One region of the Bacillus sp. AK124 genome, then DNA from elsewhere that is predicted to be linked to it. Evidence: riboswitches for the same ligand, from Rfam matches in the RefSeq annotation. Region 1 holds a riboswitch; each other region holds the start of a gene.
The links. Region 1 has a riboswitch for S-adenosylmethionine ahead of M1E06_RS14915 (methionine biosynthesis PLP-dependent protein). Riboswitches for the same ligand answer to the same signal wherever they lie in the genome.

Region 1 (4,188 bases):
ATGTCCATCCTGTGCGATGATCACATGATATTTGTAAAGCGGCGAGAAGGATGACGGCAAATAGACGAGAAGCTCCATTTCCTCGCCGAGCTCTTCCGAAAAAAGCTTCTTCTCCTGAATGACTCCTGTTTTCATAGCCAAGATGAATTCCTCCAGAAATAATGTTTGTGAACGTTTCCATTCATTTTAACACGAAATTCTCTTGTGAAAGAAGCGAAAAGGGCTGCCGAACTGTTCGGCAGCCGTGATTTTTTATGTCCGTTTTTTTTCGTACCAGGGCGTTGACGGTCTATCCGGAGGGTATCCGCAGCGTTCGCGGTACATTTTTCTTTCCTCTGTGAAATCCCACCAGCTTTTAGCGCTTTCGGGATCGTTGGCGTAATGGACGATGCATCGCAGCGCATCTTCTGCACAAGGATCTTCCCAGTAGCCTTTCAGTTTTTCGAGGCGGATGATCAAATCCGCACCTGATTCATGCTTGATGTCGCCAAGGGAATAGTAGCCCAGGTCAACGGCGCACTGCGCCATTTTCGGCCCGATGGAAGGAGCGGTTTGAAACTGGGCGAGCGCCTTGATGTATGCGGCGCGCTCCAAAGACGAACCGAGCGTATGTGCAAGGACGGACAGATCCATATATGCCGTGTTTTTTATTTTTACCTTGGCTGTCCTTAAGTTTGACCGTTCTTTTTTTGTCAGAGGCAGCTTCATATGAACACCTTTTAAAGATACAGATCGAACATGTTGACGTCATAGCCGAGCTGTTTTAAATAATTAAACAGCTGGGCCCTGTGATGGAAGACGTGGGTGAGCGTTTCCGTCAGCCAGCGGCTTTGGGTCATCCCTTCATCAAGGTAAAACGGCTTTGTTTTTTTCGTCAAAAATTCCTCGTCGGAGAGGGAAGTCATATACGTTTGAAAAGCGGCGAATCCTTTCTGCATCGCTTCAGCCATTTGGTCAGCCGACTGCAATGCACTATACTTCTTTTCAATTCGGGAGATGGCGGCCTCTTCCTTTTCCTGCATGATAGCCATGTCGGCTTCTGGGATGGCCGTCAGATGGCTTGCCAGTTCTTTCAGGCTTCGCATGCGGTCGGCGGGCCGGTAAGACCAGTCAGATTCCTTCACTTTTTTCAGAAGATGACACGTGGAGCGGATGCCCGTCTCCATCTCGTGGAACAAATCGCTCCGCAGGGCTTGAACTTGATTCATTTGCTTCATCCTTTCCATTTGGCATTATTCTAAAAGTATCACCTAATCCTGACAGGCTTTGTCACGATTCTAAAAAAAAGTCAGTCGTACCTTGCTAAAATGTCAGAAGCCTTTCGTTTCAGCTGAAGCTTGATTTCCGCGGGTTCTTTGACAGTTGCCTCAGTGCCGAGGTTCCACAAAAGTTCCCCGAAATACTCAAGTTCTGGTCTGGGGAGGTTTGCATCGATCGCCCCCGTCCCGTCATCCCGCATGGTGAGGATCTTGAATAAGTCCACATCAGCCGCAGCCCGCCTGGCTCCTCTGCGTGTCAGTTCCGCTTGCAGCCGCACCGGTTCAGAGCACTCGCTCTCCGAATGTTTGATCCAGCTGAGAACCGATCGATAGGGAAGCTGGCGGGCCAGCGGGCTGGCCGCTTTTTCCGCCCGAAGGATGCGGTCGGCGCGGAACAGTCTGAACGCCTGCCTTTTAAAGCAATAGGCCGGACAGTACCAGAAGCCGTTCCAGCTGAACAAGCCGATGGGCTGGATGGATCTCTCCGCGCAATCGTCTGTTCCGTCATAAACGACCGTCAAAACGGATTGATTGATGGCTGCATCAAGAAGCGTTTCTAAATGTTCGGCGGCTTTTGGACGATGCGGATTCCAGAACACGATTCTGTCTTTCATCGCATCAATCCGCTCCTGTGTTTCCACGGGAAGGTGGCGGTAGAACTTTTTTAAAACCATCCGCGTTTCCGCATCAAAGGGAAGCGATCCGAAAAACTGCAGAGATTGATACGCGAAAAACATAGCCGCCGCCTCTGATTGTGTAAAAAAGAGCGGCGGAAGCACAGGTTCATTCAGCAAATAATAGCCTCCGTTCGCGCCTGTTTCAGAATAGATCGGGACGCCGAGCGCGCTCAGCTCGTCCAGATCGCGGAGAATCGTGCGGTAGGAAACCCCGAATTCTGCTGCGAGCTCCCCGGCCGTAAATTTTCGTTTTGTATGAACGGTCATCATCAATTCGATTAATCGCTCTGTTTTTGGCATCTGATTCCTCCGGTTCCGTCGTTTGGTTTCATCATACCATGTTCAATATGAGGAAAGATTTAAAAATGACCCTTGAAAAATGTCTTGACTTAGGTTAAAGTAAAGAACAATCAGAAAATTGAAGAGATTCTTATCACGAGAGGTGGAGGGACTGGCCCTTTGAAACCTCAGCAACCGGTCTGCACTGACGATGTCAGTGTACCAAGGTGCTAAATCCAGCAAGCAGATGCTTGGAAGATAAGAAGAAGCGCATAATCCCCCTTCTTCTTATGAAGAAGGGGTTTTTTATTTTTAAAAGGATGGTGTCATATGACTGAACATGTACAAACAACGCTGGCGCAAATCGGCAACCGCAGTGATGAAATAACGGGAACTGTCAATCCTCCCGTTTATTTCTCTTCTGCGTACAGGCACAAAGGGATCGGGGAATCCACAGGGTTTGATTACATTCGCACAAAAAATCCGACAAGACAGCTTGTTGAAGATGCAATCGCGAAACTCGAAGGGGGAACGCGCGGCTTTGCGTTCAGTTCCGGTATGGCTGCCATTCAGACGATCATGGCTCTGTTTCAAAGCGGGGATGAGCTCATCGTTTCGTCCGATTTATATGGGGGAACGTACCGCCTTTTTGAAAACGAATGGAAGAAATACGGACTTCGCTTTTTCTACGACGATTTTTCAGACGAAGACTGTATCAAGTCGAAAATCACGAACAATACAAAGGCACTGTTTGTAGAAACGCCGACAAATCCGCTCATGCAGGAAGCTGATATTCAAAAAATCGCGCAAATCGCCAAAGAGCACGACTTGCTGCTCATTGTTGACAATACGTTCTATACACCGGTTCTGCAAAAGCCGATTGAGCTCGGCGCTGATCTTGTCATTCACAGCGCGACGAAGTATTTGGGCGGTCATAACGATCTTTTGGCGGGGCTTGTCGTTGCAAAAGGCGAAGAGCTGTCTGAGGAAATGTTCCAGCACCAAAACGCCATCGGCGCGGTTTTATCGCCGTTCGATTCATGGCTCTTAATGAGAGGGATGAAGACGCTCGCTCTCAGGATGAGACAGCATCAGGAAAACGCGCGGGAACTTGCGGCCTTTTTGGAAGAGCAGGAGGAAATTGCCGATGTTCTTTATCCGGGAAAAGGCGGCATGCTGTCATTCCGCGTTCAAAAAGAAGAATGGGTTAATCCGTTGCTGAAAAATCTCAAGACGATCTGTTTCGCCGAAAGCCTCGGCGGAGTCGAAAGCTTCATCACCTATCCGGCGACACAGACCCATATGGATATCCCGGAAGACATCCGAATTGCAAACGGCGTCTGCAACAGACTTCTGCGCTTTTCAGTCGGAATCGAACACGTCTCCGATTTAAAGCAGGATCTAAAAGCTGCGCTGGAAAAAGTAAAAGGGGAGGCGGTTCCGCATGAGTCATGAAAACTGGACGCTTGAAACACGGCTTGTTCATAACCAAAATAAAACGGACGGAGCAACCGGAGCCGTCAGCGTGCCGATCCAGCACGCCTCAACCTTTCATCAAGGCTCTTTTGACAAATTCGGCGAATATGACTACAGCCGGTCAGGAACACCGACAAGAACGGCGCTTGAAGACACGATAGCCGAGCTTGAGGGAGGGACGAGGGGATTTGCTTTTTCATCCGGAATGGCCGCGATTTCCACCGCCTTTCTGCTTTTGTCAAAGGGCGATCACGTGCTTGTCACAAAAGATGTGTACGGCGGCACTTACCGGATGATTACGGAAGTGCTGAGCCGCTTCGGGATTGAACATACTTTCGTCGATATGACGGATTTAAATGAAATTGCTTTAAACATAAGGGAAAATACAAAAGTCATCTACCTTGAAACACCGTCAAATCCGACGCTCGGCATTACGGATATCAGAGGCGTCGTCAAGCTTGCCAAGGCGCACGGCTGTCTGACGTTTCTTGACAACA
Region 2 (4,188 bases), 2.1 Mb from region 1:
AAGCATGCGGCCCTGTTCAGCCGCGTTGTTGCTCATAATAATTTTTGCACCGTCAGGAAGGTCTTTTAAAGATTTATACTTTTTAGAGTAAATGCCGAATGGCTCAAGGTGTACCGCGCCGACGTTAACAAGATCATAATCTTTATTTTCTTTCATTTCCTGTTCAAGATACGGGACGTGCTGGAAATAGTTCGCATCGAGATCTTTCGTTGCAAGCGCTTTGTTGATCAGTTTGTAGTCCGTGAAATTTTTGATTTTAAGCTCATAGCCTTTTTCTTTCAAAAGCGGCTTTGCTTCTTCAAGGATTTCAGCGTGAGGCGTCGGCGTCGCTCCGACTGTGATGACTTTGCTGTCTTTATCCCCTTCGCTGCTGGAAGATCCGCAAGCGGCTAAAACGCCTGCAAAAATGATGAATAAAGCTGTTAATAAACCTTTTTTCATGTTGATGTCCTCCCTAACGTTTGTCTAATTTATTTGTTATAAAATCCCCGATAAACTGGATGATAAACACAATAGCTAAGATGAAAATAGTGGCGATGAGTATAATATCGGGATTGTTCATCTGAAAACCGTTTACATAGGCAAGGTTCCCGAGTCCGCCTGAACCGATTGCTCCGGCCATCGCCGTCGAACCGATCAGTGCAATCGCCGTAACCGTAATGCCAGAGATCAAGGCCGGCATCGATTCGGGCAGGAGCACTTTAAATATGATCGTCGATGTTTTGGCTCCCATCGATTTTGCCGCTTCAATCACGCCCTTATCAACTTCGCGCAAAGCGATTTCAACCAGGCGGGCATAGAACGGAGCGGATGCGATAATCAAAGCCGGAAGTGCGGCGTTCGGCCCCAAGATCGTGTTCATTAAAAACTTTGTGAAACCAAGCAGCAAAATAATCAATATAATAAAAGGAATAGACCTGAACACATTGACGATTGCCGAGATTACACCGTTCACGACCCGATTCTGCCAAATGTTTCCTTTTGAAGTCAGATACAGCAGCATACCGAGAATCACTCCGATGATAAAAGCAAACAATAGGGAAATTCCTGTCATATATATCGTTTCATACGTAGCTTCCCACAGCTGCTCCATATCTACGTTTGGAAACAGTTTTTCAAACATTCGTGATCACCTCTGCTTCTACTTGACGGCTCTTGATGAAATCGACCACATCATTGACCTCGTTTTCATATCCGTCGACATGAATGAACAATGAACCGTATGCGCCGTCCTGAGTTTGCGAGATTTTGCCTTGAAGGATGTTGACTTCAACATCGAACTTCCGAATGATCTGTGTGATCAGCGGCGATTCGGCCGCTTCACCGACGAAGGTGAGCTTGATCGTCCGCCCGGATGTCGTTTCTTCGAGGAAATGCTTCAGCGTTTCCTGTGTTTCCACCGGTTCTGTTACCTGCTGAACAAAGCGCTTTGTCATTTCTTCCTGCGGCTTGAGGAATACGTTCAGCACATCGCCTTCTTCCACGACCTTTCCGTTTTCCATGACGGCCACTCTGTGGCAGATTTTCCTGATAACATGCATTTCATGAGTAATCAGGACAATGGTCAGTCCGAGCCTTTCATTGATATCGGACAGAAGACCCAGGATCGAGTCAGTCGTCTGCGGATCAAGCGCTGATGTCGCTTCATCGCATAAGAGAACTTTCGGATTGTTTGCGAGCGCCCGAGCGATGCCGACGCGCTGCTTTTGGCCTCCGCTAAGCTGTGAAGGGTAGGCATTTTCCTTGCCTTCAAGTCCGACAAGCTTTATCAGTTCAGCGACTCTTTTCAGACGTTTTGCTTTGCTGACACCGGCGATCTCCAGCGGAAACGCAATATTGTCGCGGACCGTTCTTGACCACAATAGGTTGAAGTGCTGGAAAATCATGCTGATTTCCTGCCTTGCATTCCTCAGCTTCTTCCCTTTGATCTCACTGATTGTTCTGCCGGCTACTTCAACCGTGCCTGAAGTCGGCTGTTCAAGTCCGTTCAAAAGACGGATCAAGGAGCTTTTTCCAGCTCCGCTATATCCAATAATTCCGAAGATTTCACCTTTTTTAATCGTAAGGGTGACATCCTGGACAGCATTGACATCTCCATGCTTTGACCGATAAATCTTTGAAACATTTTGAAGATTTATCAAAAGCCATCACCTGCTTTCTTGCTCAATTCTCATAGTTGTCTAAATCCCTGATCAAACAATGAAAAAAGCCTTTCTGCACACATGAGCAGAAAGGCTTTTGAATAGTCTGGGCCTTTCTCTCATCTTTCAAAGCATAACGCTTCGTGTGAATTGGCACCATTTCAACACGTGTTGATGGTTGCCGGGTTTCATAGGGCACTTCCCTCCACCTCTCTGGATAAGAGAATCATATATTTATTTTTTGATTATTATGATCGGAATTCTTAAAGTAGGATATCATGCGAAAAAATAGTTGTCAACTATTTTTCGTAAGACAATCGGCCTACGGCGAAAAGAGACGAACGTAAACGCTCGTCTCTGTCCGACTTATACACGGAATGTGCCGATTTTTCAAATTTTTAAAATGTCTCTGAATAAAGATCGCTGTTTTTAAAAAAGCCGTCCGTCAGCCATAAAATCGCTTCAAGCTTCAATAAAGCTCTGAATGAGCCTTTTACTTGAACAGTGCCGCGCTGTACGAGATGCTGCAATGAAATATCGCCGTGAAGAAGGTCAATAATCTCGCTTTGCTCTCCAAAAAAGGTCAAATGAGCTTTCTCTGCAAGAGAAGATTTTTCCATTTCTCCTTTTTCGTTGATCGCTAACGTAAAAGCTTCTTTCTCGCCTTGAAACGTAATCAGCAAAGCCGTTGTCGATAATAGAGGTTTTAAAAAAAGAGCCTTGTCCTCTCTTTCTATCAATCCCATTTTCTCCAACTGTATAACCTCCTGTAAATTGGTCATACTTACAGATTCTCTGTCTGCCGCAGGAGTTCCTTTAGGAATTGCTCGACAAGTTTTTGCTGGTTATTTCCCGAGAAATATGTCAAAACCGCCCTTAATCCACAACATTTTGTTTAATCGTATCGTATAAGTAGGAAACGGAGTGAAAAGCGTATTCTTTTTTGACGACTTCCCCGTTTTTGTAAAGGATAAAGCATGGAACGCTTTCTATTTCCTGCTGCTTGGCAAATGCCGGGGAATAATTGAGATTGTTTTTATAAAAAGGAATGTCCTTTATCATTTCATCAACGACTTCCAGCATTCTTCCGGCCAGCTGACACGTTCCGCAGAACGGCGTGTATACATATAGAAGACAGGTCTCATGTTCAAGCCGTTTTAGCTCTTTTTCTTGGAGTTCTTGCATCTGTTGAACCGCACCTCAATACATTTTATAATAAATATTTTGTATGTACCCGGATGTTTGAACGAATTAATACTTCTGCAACATGCTGACTCGGGGCGGAAGCGACTTCTTTGTATACCCTATCGATGTATAGATGCGAAGCTTGGGGGAGCTCCCTCGTCAGCTGCCGGCGGAGCTTTTCCCCTGATTCATCGGAATCCACCAGGATATAAACGTCTTTATCAAACAGCGTTTCGGCGAATTCATCGAGTTTTGCCTGGCTGATCGTTCCGTTTGTGCAAATGATATCCACGGGCTCTTCGATGACATGCTTCACTTTTTGCTTATCTGATTTCCCTTCGACGATCATGACTTTTTCATTTTCCGGCATATGGATCACCTTTAAAGATTTACTTGTAAAAAAAGGCAGTGAATATTCACCGCCTGACTTGATTAACACCAGCCTTGGTGGTCATCACAGTCTACATATTTAGCATCCGGACCGCTTACGGTATCCGCCGTTTTGTAAAATCTCTCATCTTGGAATGAATATCCAGATTTCAACTCGTATTGATCCTTTCCGGTCATTCGGCCGATCAGCTCATTCTCATGGTACAGCTGCATTCCGCCGTTTTTTAATCGGCTTTCCACATGTTCTGTAATATCAATACGTTCTTTTTTCAGCGTCAATTTGGACACCCCCTCTTGATATAGAGTATCCAAACGACACATGGCTATCCTGAATAATCCTTAGTCTTCTTTTATCATGTCCTCATATTGCTCGGCTGTCATCAGATTTTCGATTTCAGAAGCATCGGACGGCTCGACGATAATCATCCAAGCCTTTTCATACGGAGACTCGTTGACGAATTCAGGGCTGTCT
Region 3 (4,188 bases), 340 kb from region 1:
AATAAAGATATGAAAGAACAACTTAAAGGGGTCAATAATCCGGCACTTGAAAAAAGCTATGAACGGTCGACCGCCATTAATGAGTATCGAATCAAGCACGATTTGCCGGAAGACGGGGACTATTCGGCCCTGTCGTTCATCAGCGACGCGAGCAGCATCATTCCCCTCCTCGGTCTGTTTGTGATCACGGTGGCTGCGGGAATCGTTGCGAATGAATTCAGCTGGGGGACGGTGAAGCTGCTTGTGATCAGGCCGATCAGCCGCTTTAAAATTTTGCTGGCAAAATATTTTACAGTTCTGCTTTTTGCATTGGCTTTGCTTTTCATTCTGTTCGCAAGCGCGGGTATCACAGGCCTTGCTTTATTCGGGGCAGGCGACGGCAGCCAGGTTCACTTGGCGTACGCCGATGGAACAGTTGAAGAAAAAAGCCTGCTGCTGCACTTGGCCGGCAGCTATTTGCTGAATTCAATCTCGCTTTTGATGATGGCGACAATGGCCTTTATGATTTCAGCTGTTTTCAGAAACAGCTCGCTTGCCGTAGGTATTTCAATTTTCCTTTTGGCAATGGGCGGAACGGTGACAAACCTGCTCGCGACAAAATTTGAATGGGTGAAATACATCTTATTTGCCAACACTGATCTCACTCAATACTTTGATGGATCTCCGCTTGTTTCAGATATGACGCTGGGATTCTCGATTGTCGTGCTGGCTGTCTATTTTATCGTTTTTCATGTGCTCGCCTTTGGGGCATTCACAAAAAGAGACATCGCTTCATAAGCGGTATTCACGAAAAAGCCTCACCCCGGTTTTCCGGGCGTGAGGCTTTTTTAAATAAAATATAAAAAGACTGCTGACATTCGGTCAGCAGTCCTGTATGAAGATCAGCGGTTCACAGCTTACGCTTTTGTTACGTTAGCAGCTTGTGGTCCGCGGTTTCCTTCAACGATTTCGAAAGATACAGATTGGCCTTCTTCCAAAGTTTTGAAGCCTTCGCCTTGAATAGCAGAGAAATGAACGAATACATCGTCTTGTCCTTCAACTTCGATGAATCCGAAACCTTTTTCAGAGTTAAACCATTTTACTTTACCTTCTAGCATGAAATTTCCTCCTAAAGCGATAACGCTTAAATTCACTATTCTTGCTCTAAAACAAACTTCCAAGACGAAAACTCTTACAAAACTTTCTTCTTAAAGATAGTTCGAACAAAAATAATTACCTTTACTTTACCAGTGTTTAAGCGAAATTACAACTGCTAAACACAATTTTTTTAAAAAAAGTGAAATTTAATAATCAGGGCGAAAAATAAAGCATTGAAAAGCATGTTTTTGAAATTTTCACAAATCTGATTGACAACATTTCAAAGAAGCTGTAAAGTTAGGTAAAACTTCATGCATCAACACTTCTTATTCAGAGAGGCGGAGGGAATTGGCCCTATGAAGCCTCGGCAGCGGGTTCTGCATACAGCAGAATACTGTGCCACATCCAACAAGCCGTACGGGCTTGGAAGATAAGAAGAGAGCGGACCACTCTATTTACTTCGTGTCGTCTAAGGCTTCTTCTTATTTTTTAAGAGGGAGCCTTTTTTGTTAGCCAAAAAGAGGAGGAAGATCATCATGATTACATTTGAAGGCGTTGAAAAGGTCTATGAAAGCGGCGGACAGAAGGTTCATGCGCTCAATGGAATCGACCTTCATGTAGATAAAGGGGAAATATACGGCGTCATCGGATTCAGCGGCGCAGGGAAAAGCACGCTGATCCGCTGTGTGAACTTCCTTGAAAAACCGACGGCCGGAAAGGTATTCGTCGGCGGAAGAGACTTAATGTCTCTGTCGAAAGCTGAGATTCGAGCTGTTAAAAGGAAGATCGGCATGGTATTTCAGCATTTTAACCTGTTAAATTCAAAGACGATTTTCGCTAATGTCGCTGAGCCGCTCGCGCTTGTCAAAACACCGAAAGCCGAAATCAAGCAAAAAGTGACGGAACTGCTCCATTTTGTCGGACTTGAGGATAAAGCCCGCGATTATCCGGATCAGCTGTCGGGCGGCCAAAAGCAGCGCGTCGGCATTGCCCGGGCGCTGGCGACAAATCCGGAGGTTCTGCTCTGTGATGAAGCGACATCCGCGCTTGACCCGCAGACGACCGGCGATATTTTGAAGCTGCTGAAGCGCGTCAACGAACAATATAACATCACGATTTTGTTGATCACTCATGAAATGAATGTGGCAAAAGAAATCTGCGACAAAGTCGCGGTCATTGAAAAAGGAAGGATCATTGAATCAGGCAGCGTGTTTGACGTGTTTTCCGCGCCGGAAACCGAAACGGCCAAAAGCTTTGTCAAATCAGCCATCGACCACGAGATACCTGAATCGATTCAAAAATTAAATGTGAAGCATCTCTACCAGCTTCAATTTGTCGGCGAATCTTCCGGGAAGCCATTTCTTTCGCAAGTGGCAAAGCGGTTTGACGTAGAAGTCAACATTCTGCACGGAACGATTACAGAGCTTCAGGGAATTCCGTTTGGCAGTATGACGGTTGAACTGCAGGGGGAAGACGGTGAAATCGGGCGGGCGCTCGAATATATCCGCAGAGAAAACATTCGCATCAGGGAGGTATAAGCATGCTTGTTACATATGACCAAATCATTGACGCACTGGTTCAGACGATTCAAATGACGGTTTTCTCGCTTTTATTTTCAAGCGTGATCGGCATTCCGCTCGGCATTTTGCTGGTTGTCACAAGGAAGGGGCATCTGCTTGAAAATCCGGCAGTTTTTACGGTTGTCAATATGATCATTAACATTTTCCGTTCCGTTCCGTTTATCATCTTGATGGTTGCTTTAATTCCGGTGACAAGGCTGATTGTGGGGACGTCCATCGGCACATCGGCAGCGATTGTTCCCCTGACTTTTTATGCGGGGCCTTACATCGCAAGGCTCGTCGAGAACTCTCTGCTTGAAGTCGATCCGGGAGTCATTGAAGCCGCTGAAGCAATGGGAGCGACTCCGCGGCAGATCATCTTCCGGTTTCTGATTCCGGAAGCGCTCGGTTCGCTTGTGCTGAGTTTTACGGTGGCAACGGTCGGATTGGTCGGAGCGTCGGCGATGGCTGGTGCGATAGGCGCCGGCGGTCTTGGGGATTTGGCGATCACATACGGCTACCAAAGGTTTGACACGCTGACGATGATCATCACGGTTGCAATTCTCGTCATCGTTGTGCAGGGATTGCAGACATCCGGAAACGTTCTGTCCAAAAAATTGAGAAGAAGATAAACAGAGAGGGAGACAGCTATGATGAAAAAGTTCACATTTGTTATCATTTTACTGCTGCTTGCGGGAGTGATCGCGGGGTGTGCGGCAGACTCTGATGCGAAAACCATTAAAATCGGCATCAGCGGAACGGATACAAGAATCTGGGACTTTGTGAAGAAAAAAGCCGAGAAAGAAGGCTTAAAGCTTGAAATCGTCAAATATTCTGATTATGTTCAGCCGAACCAGGCTTTGGCGGGCGGTGACATTGACGCCAATGCATTTCAGACGATATCTTACTTTAATGCATTCAAAAAGGAACGCAATCTTGAACTATCGCCGATCGGCACAACGATCATCGCTCCGATGGGCATTTATTCCGAGAAGTATGATTCGCCTGACGATATACCAAACGGCGCGGAAATCGCTGTTCCGAGCGAAGCGACGAACATGGGCAGAGCCTTGCTCCTGTTGGAGTCCGCCGGCCTGCTTCAATTAAAGGACGGATTTGACGGAAACGGAACGCTTGATGCGATTAAAGAAAATCCTAAAAAACTCAAAATCACAACGGTGGCCGCAGAGCAAACGCCGCGCGTGCTTCCCGACGTCGCTGCATCTGTTATCAACAACGGCATAGCGGTTGACGCCGGCTTCCATCCTGTCAAAGATTCGATTAAACTGGAAGACGAAACAGCGACACCGTACATCAACATTATTGCGGCCAGAACAGAAGACCGGAACCGTGAAGATTTGAAAAAGATCGTTGAGCTGTACCAATCAGACGATACCGCTGAATTGATCAAAAAAGAGTTTGACGGTGCACAGCTGCCGACTTTTGTTCCACTGAAAGACATCGGCGAATAAAATGTCAGTCGCGCAATTGATTCCCGGGTCATATATTGAAATACATCGATAATTCCTACTTGACCAATCAGGTTTGTTGT
Region 4 (4,188 bases), 1.9 Mb from region 1:
AATCTCTGGACGAAAAAAGAAGCCCAAGATTATGAAAAGCAGATGGAAAATAATGCTGAGGAAGTAAAAGAACCAAAAGGATACGCAGAAGATATTCTCGGCAAAACAATTGAATTAAAGATCTCAAAAATGGATGAAAAAACAGGAGAAGAAGGGAAAGCGAAAACATATGATCTGAAAGTTGTCGGAGTTACGAAAAAACCTTCTTATGAATGGGCAAGCGATTCAACAGTCTATGTCAGCAACGACATGCAAAAAGACATCACCGGATTTCTGAAGGCGGACAAAGACAGCGGCACGATCGAAAAAAAGCTTTCGGTTTACGCGGATAACTTTGAACATGTCGGACAGCTGACAACAGATTTGGAGGATGAAGGCTACTACGTCGATTCAATAACGAAAAAACTCGAAAGCATTAATCTTTTTTTCATGGCTTTTAAAATCGGTCTGATCTTCGTCGGAGTCATTGCCGTCTTGATTTCAGCGATCGGCATTTTCAACACGATGACAATGGCGGTTACAGAGCGGACGCAGGAGATCGGCATTATGAAAGCGATCGGGGCAAGCCCGAACGTGATCAGGAAAATGTTTCTGCTGGAAAGCGCCTATATCGGTATCTTAGGATCTGTTTTAGGTGTTATCATTTCATACGGTGTCAGCTTTTTAGTGAACAAGATTATACCACCTATTTTATCATCGGTTTCAGAAGGAGGAGCGAGTGCGGCAGACTTCAGCATCACCTTCTCGTACATTCCGGTCAGTCTTGTCCTTATCGCGACCTTGATCAGTGCAGGCGTCGCCATTCTTTCAGGCCTGAACCCGGCCATTAAAGCGACAAGAACGAACGTGCTGACAGCATTAAGAAGAGAGCTTTAAGAAAAAAGCCGGCGGTATGCCGGCTTTTTTAACGTTTCGGAGGTCTGTACCCCGCATCACGCGCCTCCTGTTCTGTGCAGAACCAGCGGGCGACGTTTTTCGTGCGGTCATAATATGTACTTCCTGGTGTATGATAAATATGGTTGACGCTTCCTTTGATTTTGCACTCCTGTTTGCTTTCACCGCTGTTTTTCTTAGGGGAGGGCGCGCTGTGTGACGTTCCGGCCTGAGCGGTGGCGTTCTTTTCTTTTACAGTGGCTTCGGTACTGCCGCTTTTTTCTTCAGCCTTAGCCAGTTTTTCTGACAGCGATTTTGTTTTTTTCGTAAGCGAGTCTTTTTCTTTTGTCAGTTTTTCGTTTTCTTTTTTTAATGTGTCATTCTCCGTTTTGGCTGCCTTCAGTTTTTCGTTTGCTTGATTGAGCTGCTGCTTTAATGCGGTTTGCTCCTTTTGTACAGCGCTGTGTTCAGTTTTCAGTTCCTGAAGCTCGGTTGTCAGGTCCTCTGTTTTTGTCTCATCGACGGCATATGTTTCCTCACTGTAATAAGGCGCAGAGATGATCAGGAGGAGAAGTCCGCCTGCAAAACAAGGATAAAAGAGTTTTCTGGAAAACCTTTTGCCTGGAGAAAAGATTCTTCTGATCAAATGAAATACAAGGTAGCAGATGGAAAAAATAAAGGATAAAAACCCGATCAGCATGATAGATTCCATGATTCGTCTCCTTTCGTGTTTGATAACTATATTTTAGCTTAAAAAGAAAAAAATGTTTATACCAAAAAACTTCTTGCAAATCTAAATATTCAAACGTAAAATAAAGAAATCATTTAAAAAACTGAATATGCAGCTTATAAAGAGAGATGGAGGGACTGGCCCGGCGAAATCTCAGCAACCTGCAGCAGAGCAAGGTGCTAAATCCAGCAGAATGTCAGGCGCATTCTGAAAGATAAGTTGAACAACTCTTTCAGGCGCTGAAAGAGTTTTTTTTATTTTGGAGGAGGAGATGTACATGAACAAGATATTAAAATGGACTTCCGTGCTGGGACTGGCCTTGAGCATGGCGCTTCTGACCGCATGCGGAAACAATGCCGAAAGCGATGGTAAAACGATCAAAATAGGCGCTACTGCAGGACCGTATTACGATATGGTCAAAAAAGCGATTCAGCCTGAACTTGAGAAAAAAGGCTACAAAGTTGAAGTGGTCGAATTCACCGACTATGTACAGCCGAACACGGCGTTAAGCGAAGGCGAACTCGACGCCAATTTGTTTCAACATGAGGTTTTTATGAAATCATACAATCAAGAAAACAATAAACATCTTGCTGCACTCATTTCTGTGCCGACCGCTCCGATGGGTCTCTATTCTGCCAAATATAACGACTTGAACGATGTCAAAAACGGGGCGGAAGTGGCTGTTCCAAACGATCCGGCCAATGCCGCCAGGGCATTTTTAACGCTCCAGGATCAGGGGCTGATTCGGCTGAAAAGCGATGTCGACACATTGAAAGCCTCTGTGCAGGATATTGCGGAAAATCCGAAAAAGCTGACATTTAAACAGCTTGAATCTGCCAATCTTCCAAGAGCGGTCGATGACCTGGATATCGCGGCTGTCCCGGGTAATTTCGCTCTCTCCGCTAATATGAAGTTGCAGGACGCGCTGGCGCTTGAGAACATGCCTGACCGCTACCGCAATCAAGTGGTAGTGGATGAAAAAAACAAAGACAAGCCATTCGCCAAAGATCTCAAAGAAGCGGTAAAATCCAAAGCTTTCGAAGATGCGATCGATCGGGAATTCGCCGGTTTCGGAAAGCCAAAATGGATGACGCAATCATAAAAAAATTCCCCCTTTAAAAAGGGGGTTTTTTATGTTGAAAATCGAAATCGTGTCAATTGAAAAAAATGGGCAAAACGAATAGAATCTAGAGGGAATGCTAAAGAGAAAGAAGGAAACGCTATGCCGCGCACATTATGGCTATTGGTCATCGGAATGTTTATCAATGTCACAGGGGCATCTTTTTTATGGCCGCTGAATACCATCTATATCCATCAGCATTTGGGAAAGTCGCTGACAGCGGCCGGATTTGTGCTGATGCTGAACTCAGGGGCAAATGTGCTGGGCAACCTGTTCGGGGGATATCTATTCGATAAAATCGGCGGATTTAAAACCGTCGTACTTGGAATTGTGATCACGTTTGCGAGCCTTTCAGGCCTCGTCTTTTTTCACGAGTGGTTCCAATACATTCTTTTCTTAACACTGGCCGGTTTTGGATCAGGGATCGTGTTTCCGGCATGCTATGCAATGGCCGGCTCGGTTTGGCCGGAAGGCGGCAGAAAGCCGTTCAATGCTGTATACGTGGCGCAAAATGCAGGGGTGGCAGTTGGTTCAGCGCTCGGCGGAATTGTCGCGTCTTTTTCATTTACGTATGTTTTTCTGGCGAATGCAATGCTGTATGCCGTCTTTTTCATGATTGCGATTTTCGGATTTAGACGCATTCGGTCTGAAAAAGCCATGCAGTCTTCTGTTTTGGATCATGCCGATTCAGTCAGCGGGAAATCTAGATTCTCCGCGCTTTTGGTTATATGTACGGGCTACCTGCTCGGCTGGGTCGCTTATTCGCAATGGTCCTCGACCATCGCTTCACACACCCAGGAGCTGGGGATATCTCTTGGGCAGTACAGCGTACTTTGGACAGTGAACGGGGCGCTCATTGTTTTCGGTCAGCCGCTGATCGGTTTTTTTGTGAAACGGTTTGCCGAATCGCTGAAAAACCAAATCGTGATCGGATTTGTCATTTTTATGATGGCATACGGAATTTTGTTTGGCGCTGAACGGTTTCCGGCGTTTCTTGCCGCGATGGTTGTGCTGACCATTGGCGAAATGCTTGTATGGCCGGCTGTGCCGACAATCGCCAACCGTCTCGCTCCGAGGGGAAAAGAAGGGTTTTATCAAGGGTTTGTCAACAGTATGGCGACCGGCGGAAGAATGATCGGGCCGCTTTTTGGCGGAATGCTGGTTGATTATTTCAATATGCAGCTTTTGCTCGCGGTTTTGCTCGTATTGCTGCTGTTCGCAATAGGAACGGCGTTTTTATACGACAGGAAGGAAAAGCAGCTCTCCGCTCAATCAGATGCATAAGTGGTATAGAAAAAATAGGTAATTGTAATTATATGAAAATGAATCGAAGGAATCAAGATTATCAACCAAATCTTCACATATAATGGAAGAAACAAGCTTTTTTTCTTCTCAGACAGAACACATTTTCTGTATGGTAGTATCGAATATCATCGCAAGGGGTCTAGGGGGGCTGCTCGATGGC

Region 2: linked by a shared signal. The riboswitch ahead of metN (methionine ABC transporter ATP-binding protein MetN) and the one ahead of M1E06_RS14915 (methionine biosynthesis PLP-dependent protein) in region 1 are both predicted to bind S-adenosylmethionine.
Region 3: linked by a shared signal. The riboswitch ahead of M1E06_RS16640 (methionine ABC transporter ATP-binding protein) and the one ahead of M1E06_RS14915 (methionine biosynthesis PLP-dependent protein) in region 1 are both predicted to bind S-adenosylmethionine.
Region 4: linked by a shared signal. The riboswitch ahead of M1E06_RS05610 (MetQ/NlpA family ABC transporter substrate-binding protein) and the one ahead of M1E06_RS14915 (methionine biosynthesis PLP-dependent protein) in region 1 are both predicted to bind S-adenosylmethionine.

What each region holds. Positions count from the first base shown of each region.
Region 1 is NZ_CP096378.1:2,961,801-2,965,988, reverse strand. Features, by position in the region: gene M1E06_RS14935 (esterase family protein) at 1-141, opposite strand, end outside; gene M1E06_RS14930 (helix-hairpin-helix domain-containing protein) at 253-708, opposite strand; gene M1E06_RS14925 (DinB family protein) at 720-1,208, opposite strand; gene M1E06_RS14920 (helix-turn-helix transcriptional regulator) at 1,289-2,236, opposite strand; SAM riboswitch class I at 2,364-2,480, shown strand; gene M1E06_RS14915 (methionine biosynthesis PLP-dependent protein) at 2,546-3,670, shown strand; gene metC (cystathionine beta-lyase) at 3,660-4,188, shown strand, end outside.
Region 2 is NZ_CP096378.1:872,423-876,610, reverse strand. Features, by position in the region: gene metQ (methionine ABC transporter substrate-binding lipoprotein MetQ) at 1-441, opposite strand, end outside; gene M1E06_RS04265 (methionine ABC transporter permease) at 455-1,123, opposite strand; gene metN (methionine ABC transporter ATP-binding protein MetN) at 1,116-2,141, opposite strand; SAM riboswitch class I at 2,258-2,365, opposite strand; gene M1E06_RS04255 (SCP2 sterol-binding domain-containing protein) at 2,540-2,896, opposite strand; gene M1E06_RS04250 (thioredoxin family protein) at 3,018-3,326, opposite strand; gene M1E06_RS04245 (toprim domain-containing protein) at 3,352-3,696, opposite strand; gene M1E06_RS04240 (YusG family protein) at 3,759-3,995, opposite strand; gene gcvH (glycine cleavage system protein GcvH) at 4,056-4,188, opposite strand, start outside.
Region 3 is NZ_CP096378.1:3,300,295-3,304,482, reverse strand. Features, by position in the region: gene M1E06_RS16650 (ABC transporter permease) at 1-777, shown strand, start outside; gene cspB (cold shock-like protein CspB) at 897-1,097, opposite strand; SAM riboswitch class I at 1,401-1,514, shown strand; gene M1E06_RS16640 (methionine ABC transporter ATP-binding protein) at 1,614-2,615, shown strand; gene M1E06_RS16635 (methionine ABC transporter permease) at 2,618-3,268, shown strand; gene M1E06_RS16630 (MetQ/NlpA family ABC transporter substrate-binding protein) at 3,290-4,108, shown strand.
Region 4 is NZ_CP096378.1:1,110,341-1,114,528, forward strand. Features, by position in the region: gene M1E06_RS05600 (ABC transporter permease) at 1-876, shown strand, start outside; gene M1E06_RS05605 (sunset domain-containing protein) at 905-1,585, opposite strand; SAM riboswitch class I at 1,717-1,824, shown strand; gene M1E06_RS05610 (MetQ/NlpA family ABC transporter substrate-binding protein) at 1,881-2,705, shown strand; gene M1E06_RS05615 (MDR family MFS transporter) at 2,826-4,007, shown strand.